2 regions of the Brevibacillus sp. FIR094 genome follow, and region 1 is predicted to be linked to the other one. Evidence: predicted binding sites of a transcription regulator. Region 1 holds the regulator's gene; the other holds the start of a gene.

Region 1 (4,258 bases):
GGATTTTCATTTCCTGTATACATTCAAGCAGTAGATTTGGCTCTTTGTTCGAAAATTAATCCTTTTGCAGGAGCTGAACTCTTTGTTGTAATTCCTGTTCGGTTAACGGTTCCAATTGCAACAAGGCCTCGTATGGATCATCACCCGGAATCTGAAAGTATCGAGCAAATGCAGGCTCTGTTTTGATGCCGCTTTGCTTCAGAGCCCTGATGTGTTGGTACGCATCCAAGCCTCCTATTTCTAACAATCGTGCTTCGATTTCCATATGACGATAGGCGTTTTGCTTTTCGACAGCTACCGGTTGAGCAAACAATTCAAACCAAAAGTCAGCTGTGAAAAACGAGATAACGCACGTGGGAATACTTTTTACATCTAGGTGTGTCACTTCAAATCCGAGCAAGTAGCCAAATGCTGTACGAGCAGCCTGCTCAAACTGTTCCAGATTATGACTCTCGCAAATAATATCCAGATCGCTTTGTTTGACGTCAATGTCCAATGGGATGGTTCCGGCAAGCACTGGACGGTAATCGGATAGTACTTTCATAATGTGCGTCTGTTGAATCGCTTCCCACGCTGCTTTTTGACGCATGGTTCCTCTGCCCAAGTAAGAGAGATCATGCCAATTTCTCATGAGACTACCTCCCTGTCTACTTTCTTTTAAAATAGTTTAGACAAAAGTGAATAAGTACGCAACGAAATCGGTAATCACTCGTATACCTAAAGGAAGGGAGTGTAGTAGATGGAAATATTTTTGTGGGTAGTGGTTGTGTTATTGTTCTTGCTAAGCATCGCAGGAATTTTCTTACCCGTTTTACCTGATACGATATTACTGTGGGCGGGCTTTTTGCTCTATCACTTTTTCATTGCAGACCCGGGAGCGGGATTGCCGGCATCCTTTTGGTGGGGAATGGTCGTTCTAAGTATTCTGCTTTACGGTGCTGACTTGCTGACGAATATGTATTTCGTGAAAAGATACGGAGGGTCCAAGTGGTCGTCCATTGCTGCTGCGGTCGGAATTGTTCTCGGGATTTTCGTTTTCCCACCGTTTGGTATGCTGATCTTGCCGTTCGTATTCGTCGTTCTCGTAGAGTTGGTGGTGCAGAAGCAGTCGATGGAGCGAGCAGTGAAAGCGGGCGTAGGCTCACTGATCGGATTTTTGGGAAGTGCAGTCGTAAAAGTGATCCTGCAAGTTACGATGATCATCTGGTTTTTTATCGCCAGATAATAGATAGAAAACGAAAAGGACAGCCTAGGCTGTCCTTTTTTACGTGGAAACTAGTGAATGAGTCGATAAACACCGATGACTTTACCGAGAATGGTGACATGCTCAAGGATGATCGGTTCCATCGTGGCATTTTCCGGTTGGAGACGGAAGTGATTTTTTTCTTTGAAAAATCTTTTAACGGTCGCTTCATCTTCTTCTGTCATGGCTACGACAATGTCACCATTGTTCGCTACGTGCTGTTGGCGAACAATGACGTAGTCTCCGTCGAGAATCCCGGCATCAATCATACTGTTCCCGGAGACGCGCAGCATATAGACCTTGTCAGAAGTCACGATATTGTCTGGAAGCGGGAAGTATTCTTCCACATCCTCAATGGCTGTAATCGGTTGTCCAGCGGTTACTTTGCCGATTACTGGCACACGGACGACTGAGTCTTCGAAATTGTCTTGAAAACGATCTTCATCTGATAGCAATTCGATGGCACGAGGTTTGGTAGGATCTCGACGAATGAGGCCTTTTTTCTCCAAGCGTGCCAAATGCCCATGTACCGTTGAGCTGGAAGCTAGTCCAACAGCCTCCCCAATTTCACGTACAGAAGGCGGATATCCTTTATCACGAACTTCCTTTCGTATGAACTCGATGATGGCTTGTTGTCTACTCGATAATTTTGACATAGAAAGACACCCCTGATTTCTCGAACATATTTTCCTATATTATACCATGGGAGCTTGCGTTCGACAAACATAAGTTCGATTCATTGTTGACATGAACATATGTTCTCATTTATTATGAGGCTACTGATCAGAACATATGTTTGTGAGGAGGCCATTATTATGAATTCATTGACAGTACGTAATCGTTTCGAGAAAAAAGAAGAACGTCTTGTTCGTTTTGGTATCACGAGAGGACAAGCTCTCTTGTTTCTTATTACATTTACTCTCTTTTTTTATTTGTTGACCGAACTAGTGTTTGCTTCTTCTCCAATAGAGGATCCACAAGGCATAGAAGTAACGGTACAATCTGGAGATAGCCTATGGTCGTTAGCAGTTCAATACAATACAGACGAGCATATGGATGTTCGCGACTATATAATAGAGATTAAGGATGCGAACGGCTTAGAGAACAACAGGATTTACCCAGGTCAGACTCTCATCCTTCCCGATACTCCGTAAGTGTTCGGCTGTCTTGCGGGATCATTCGAATGTGGTATAATGAAGCGGCACTACTACAGAGTGGGAGGAACCAGCAGTGGTATCTGACGCAGAAATTAAACGCATCAACGAATTGGTCAAAAAATCGCGCGAAGAAGGTTTGACCGAAGAGGAAAAGCTCGAACAAAAAGCATTGCGCCAAAAGTACATTGACGCCGTTAAGCTTTCATTGAGAGCAAATTTGGATTCCATCCGATATGTGGAAGACCTTGAAGAAAATAAGCCAAAACAGTAAGATAACAATTACTGATACGACAGACATCCTCGCTTGACGCTAGGGTGTCTTTTTCTGTGACAAACATAAGGCATTGATAGCAAGGGAGGGAAAGCGATGGCGTGGATAGCTGTGGCGGTTGGTGGAGCAGTTGGCTCTCTTTTGCGCTACCTATTGTCTTTGCTCGCGAATCAGCCGGGATGGCCGTGGGGAACCTGGATCGCCAATGTTTGTGGATCTTTGATCATCGGCATCTTGTTCGTGCTGGGGAAAGAACGTGGCTTTTTATCTCCGACACTCTATCTCTTATTTGCAACGGGGGTCATGGGAGGATTTACGACTTTCTCTAGCTTCTCCTTGGAAGTGGTCTCTTTTTGGGGAGAAGGCCACCTATTGCGTGGCACTTTGTACGCTCTCCTCAGTTTGGGAGTCGGTCTACTTTCTTGTGCGGTTGGAATATGGTTGGCTAGGCAATGGTCCTGATGCGTTCAATGACACGATACATGTGAGGGGGAATGAATGTGAGTACACAGCATCGTGATTATGAATTGGAACAAAAAAAGCTGGATGAAACAATTTCAGCGATCGACGAAGAAATGGAGCAGCTTCGCAATGATATTCACGAGGCAACAGATGATTATGTCAAACAGGTCGTTAACTATAAAAAGGCTAAGGAATTGCGCTACCTGGAAGATCAGGGTCGAGAGAAGCCTTATTTCGGCAGAGTGGATTTCTTAAAGGATGAAATCTACGAGCTGGATCAGGTCTACATAGGAAAACGGGGAATTGTACGCAGCGATACGTTTGATTCTGTGGTCGTGGATTGGCGCGCGCCTATCGCCAGTCTTTATTATACCGGAGAGAGCAAAGAAGCGTTTTACCGGATGGGACGCGAGATCGTGCGTGGTGAAGTTCGATTAAAGCGTAATTTTGCGATCGAAGACGGAAAGATCGTAGGCATCTATGATGGAGCGGTAAAAGAAACGATTAATCGCGAAATGGGGCATCCTGACGAATTTTTGCAAGAGGGCTTCATTGATGAATTTTTGGCAGCCAATCTGAATCAAGCGAACGATAGCAGACTAAAAGACATCGTTGCTACGATTCAATCCGAGCAAAATGATATTATCCGGGCGGAAAAAGAACGGCCCATTGTTGTGCAAGGAGTAGCGGGGAGCGGAAAAACAACGATTGCTTTGCACCGACTCTCTTATTTGATTTATAACTACCAGGATTCCATGATGTCCAAAAAGTTCATGGTGTTTGCGCCTAACCGGATGTTTCTTACCTATATATCCGAGGTTTTACCTGAGCTGGGAGTCGATGATGTTCAACAGTCTACCTTTGTAGATTGGGCAGCGCGTCTTGTGAAGCCTCTGCTGCCAAAAGGATGGAGAATCGTGAGTCCCGATAAGCCTCTTCAATTGTTCTTCGAAGAGGGGCAGGATGAGCGCCAGCAAGAAATGACGCGAAACAGACTTCGCTTCAAAGGATCGCTCGCTTGTCGGGAGGCGCTGGAGCAATACATTCGGCATATCGTCGAAACGAGAATTCCTTTCAAGAAGCTCAGCTTTTTATACAACAAAACGAAGCAAGTATTTTCCATTC
Region 2 (4,258 bases), on a different contig from region 1:
GCTGCTACAGTCGAAGAAGGGGAAGCCCTAATCTTGCCTGTAGAAAAAGAAATTCTCAGCCGTGTTGGCCAGTATATGTACGGGATTGGCGAGAAATCGTCGTTGCATGATGTACTGGTTTCTGAGCTAAAAATGAGAAATGAGACGATTGCTTGTGCAGAAAGCTGCACAGGAGGAGCAATTGCCTCGTTGATTACCTCTGTGCCGGGAAGCTCGCAAGTGTTTCGTGGCGGGGTAGTCTGCTACACCAATGAAGTGAAAAATCAGCTACTCGAAGTACCTGATTCCATTTTGCAAACTGATGGGGCAGTCAGTGAGAAAACAGCTCAATTGCTGGCTGAACATGTAAGAGAAAAGCTGGGAGCTACTTACGGGATTTCTGTTACGGGAGTGGCTGGACCCGATCCTTCCGAGGGCAAGCCTGTTGGCCTTGTTTACGTAGGGATTGCGGCAGAAGGAATACCTACAGTTGTAAAAGAACTGCGCCTTGCCGGAAGAAGGCATGCAATCGTTGGGCGTGCCGCTAAATACGCGTTGTTTTATGCGCTGCAAATGCAAAAAGAAAGGTGATTTTTTTCATGACGATTTTTTCCGATTTTCCTTTACATAAATCTATTCTGCAAGCGATTCACGATATGGGCTTCGAGGAGCCATCACCGATTCAGGCAGCTTGCATTCCAAAAGTTCTGGATGGCGGAGACCTGATTGGTCAAGCACAGACAGGTACTGGTAAGACTGCTGCATTCGGGATTCCACTTGTAGAAAAGATTACGCCTGCCAATCGTGTACAAGCGATTGTGCTGACCCCAACTCGTGAGCTGGCTATACAGGTTGCGGGAGAGCTCTTGCGCATCTCGAAATACAACAAAGTTCGTACGCTGCCAATCTATGGCGGACAATCGATCGGACATCAAATTCGTGCACTGCGTCAAGGTGTACAAATCGTTGTAGGTACTCCTGGCCGTGTTATGGACCACTTGCGCCGTAAAACATTGAAGCTGGATCACGTGCATACACTCGTTTTGGATGAAGCGGATGAAATGCTGGACATGGGCTTCATCGAAGATATCGAGACGATCATCACAGATATGCCGGAAGAGCGTCAAACCTTGCTGTTCTCTGCGACGATGCCGCCAGAAATCAAGCGTTTGGCTACCCGTTACATGAAACAGCCGCAAACGATCGCGGTTAGCCGTGAAGAAGTAACGGCGCCATTGATCGAACAGGTATACTACAAAGTGTTTGACCGTAACAAAGTAGAGAGCCTTTGCCGCATCTTGGACAGTGAGGATGTCGAGCTGGGTATCATTTTCTGCCGCACCAAGCGCGGTGTAGATGAGCTGTCCGAAGTGCTGCAATCCCGCGGATACCTTGCGGACGGATTGCATGGCGACTTGTCACAGGCACAACGTGACAAGGTCATGAATGCGTTCCGTGAGGGCTCGATTGAATTCTTGATCGCAACTGACGTAGCAGCACGCGGTATCGACGTAGGAAACGTCTCTCACGTAATCAACTACGATATTCCACAAGACTCTGAGAGCTACGTACACCGTATTGGTCGTACTGGTCGCGCAGGTCGCAAAGGAATTGCGATGACGCTGGTTACGCCTCGTGAAGTAAGACAAATGATGTTTATCCAAAAGCAGACAAAAGCACAAGTGCTCTCTCGCAATGTTCCTTCCTTGGAGGAAGTGGCTGAGCGCAAACAAGAGCAATTGCGTGAACAGTTGACTAGCCTTTTGGAAAGCGATGCAATCGCGGATATGTATCAAAAAGTAGCGGATGCTCTCGTAGGTCAATACCCGGCTGAAAAAGTAGCAGCTGCTGCATTGCACCTGGCATTCCATACCGAAGCGGGACAAGGGCAGGAAGCAGAAGCGTACAACTTTGGTGAGACAGGCGCAGCAAAAGGTATGGTTCGCTTCTTCCTGAACGTAGGCCGCAATGCGAACATGAAGCCACAGGATCTGGTACGAGAGATCTCTGAATCTGTGGGTATCCCAGGAAAATCAGTAGGTCGCATCGACATTTTCGAGAACTTCACGTTTGTTGAGGTTCCAGAAGAGGTAGCGGCATTCGTATATGAGTCACTGCGTCAAACGCGTATCAACGGAAAACGAATCAATCTGGAGCCTGCAAAGCCTCGCGGAGCAAAGCGTTCCTAATTCGATAGAAATGAGAAGCAGCCATTTCGCTGGGAGCAACCAGGAAATGGCTGCTTTTTATCGATGCGAATATTTGTTCGCAAAAAATACTTGGCAAACACTTCTGTCTCGAGGTATGATGAAGACAAGCAAAAGAGATGCGAAAATTGAAAGGGTGTGTACCATTTGTCAGATCGTCGCGCAGCTTTGGAGAGTGCATTGCGTCAAATAGAAAAGCAATTCGGAAAAGGTTCCATTATGAAGTTGGGGGAAGTATCCAACATCCAGATTTCTACGGCTTCTAGCGGTGCACTTGCTCTAGATATCGCACTTGGTGTGGGTGGGTTCCCACGCGGACGGATTGTTGAGATTTACGGACCAGAGTCTTCTGGTAAAACAACAGTAGCGCTTCATGCCATCGCAGAAGTGCAAAGACAGGGTGGACAAGCTGCTTTTATCGATGCTGAGCATGCCCTGGATCCGGTTTACGCTGCTAAGCTGGGTGTGAACATCGATGAATTGCTGTTGTCCCAACCAGACACTGGTGAGCAAGCTTTGGAGATCGCGGAAGCACTGGTGCGCTCTGGTGCAGTAGACATTATCGTAGTCGACTCCGTTGCGGCACTCGTGCCAAAAGCAGAGATCGAAGGCGAGATGGGAGATTCCCACGTAGGTTTGCAAGCACGCTTGATGTCCCAAGCACTCCGCAAACTATCTGGTGCCATCAACAAGTCCAAAACGATTGCAATCTTCATCAACCAGCTTCGTGAAAAAGTGGGAGTTATGTTCGGTAACCCAGAAACAACTCCAGGTGGACGCGCTTTGAAGTTCTACGCGAGTGTTCGCTTGGATGTTCGTAAAGCGGAATCTATCAAAGTCGGCAACGACATTTTGGGTAGCAAGACGAAGATTAAGGTCGTGAAAAATAAAGTAGCACCACCATTCAAGGTTGCTGAAGTGGATATCATGTACGGCGAAGGTATTTCCAGAGAAGGTAGCATTCTCGACATCGGTTCTGAGATTGATGTCGTGCAAAAGAGTGGTGCTTGGTATTCCTTCAACGAAGAGCGACTCGGCCAAGGTAGAGAGAATTCGAAGGTCTTCCTGAAGGAAAATCCGCACATCGCATCGCAGATTGAAACAAAAGTGCGCGAATACTTTAGCCTAAACCCTGGTTCTGTTCCAGAAGGTGAAGCTGTAAATGACCCAGAGCAAGATGAAGAGCCTGCATTTGATTTGGAGTAATGGGAAGGTAAACAGCAGCCTGTCGATAAGACAGGCTGTTATTTTAGCTTTTGCGAAAGGAGTGAAGAATGATGAAGAGCGGGCTTATTACCGCCGTCCACCGGGACACCAAACAAAAGCACCGTTACCATATCGATGTAGAAGGCGAGTATGCATTTACCGTACATGAAGACATACTGGTAAAGTACAACCTGTTTAAAGGAACAGAATTAGATGAAGCATTTTACAGAGAAGTCCTGGTAGCAGAAGAGAAGCACAAGGCGTATTTAGGTGCCCTGCGATATCTCGGCATACGCCCGCGGACAAGCAGTCAGCTACATTCCTATTTGATAGAGAAGGGATTTTCTACGCAGATTGCCGAAGAGATATGCCAGCGCTGCAAGGATCAACGCTACATCGATGATGAAGCATTTGCGAAGCAATGGGTAGACGAGCGATTGCGATTGAAGCCGAGGAGCCCGTATATGCTGCGTATGGAGCTTACCCAGCGTGGAGTGGATAGAGCGATTGTAGAGGACGCAGTACGTGGCGTGTCTAGGCAGGCTGAACTAGATGCTGCTCGAGCATTGATAGAGAAGAAGGCGCGGCGCATAGAGGGTGCACCGAACCCCGATGAAGAACGCAAGTTGCTGTCCATGCTGATGCGCAAGGGATTCTCACATGCGATCATTCAACAAATGCGTGAAGAATTGCGTCATAGAAGCGATAGTTAGGGCCAACTCTATTTGCATGATCTTGACAATTCTTGTTCACAAATAATAAAATAGGTTTGTATTTACTTGGTGTATCATATCTTTTTGTGATTTGCTCACTCGTTGCCTATGGAACAACTGAAAAACCGTGCGAAAGCTGTACGGATTCAGCGG

The links. The regulator LexA, encoded in region 1, represses DNA repair genes until DNA is damaged. The targets are predictions, from matches to a motif close to CGAACATATGTTCG.
Region 2: recA (recombinase RecA) is a predicted target of LexA. The motif match lies at 2,235-2,248, and genes of this name have one in related genera.

Annotation. Positions count from the first base shown of each region.
Region 1 is NZ_JBEAES010000007.1:222,030-226,287, reverse strand. Features, by position in the region: gene ACQ5DJ_RS08195 (DUF4269 domain-containing protein) at 56-631, opposite strand; gene ACQ5DJ_RS08190 (DUF456 domain-containing protein) at 740-1,225, shown strand; gene lexA (transcriptional repressor LexA) at 1,276-1,899, opposite strand; gene yneA (cell division suppressor protein YneA) at 2,059-2,397, shown strand; gene ACQ5DJ_RS08175 (DUF896 domain-containing protein) at 2,474-2,671, shown strand; gene crcB (fluoride efflux transporter CrcB) at 2,768-3,133, shown strand; gene ACQ5DJ_RS08165 (HelD family protein) at 3,172-4,258, shown strand, end outside.
Region 2 is NZ_JBEAES010000018.1:10,654-14,911, reverse strand. Features, by position in the region: gene ACQ5DJ_RS17225 (competence/damage-inducible protein A) at 1-570, shown strand, start outside; gene ACQ5DJ_RS17220 (DEAD/DEAH box helicase) at 579-2,168, shown strand; gene recA (recombinase RecA) at 2,334-3,392, shown strand; gene ACQ5DJ_RS17210 (RecX family transcriptional regulator) at 3,464-4,105, shown strand.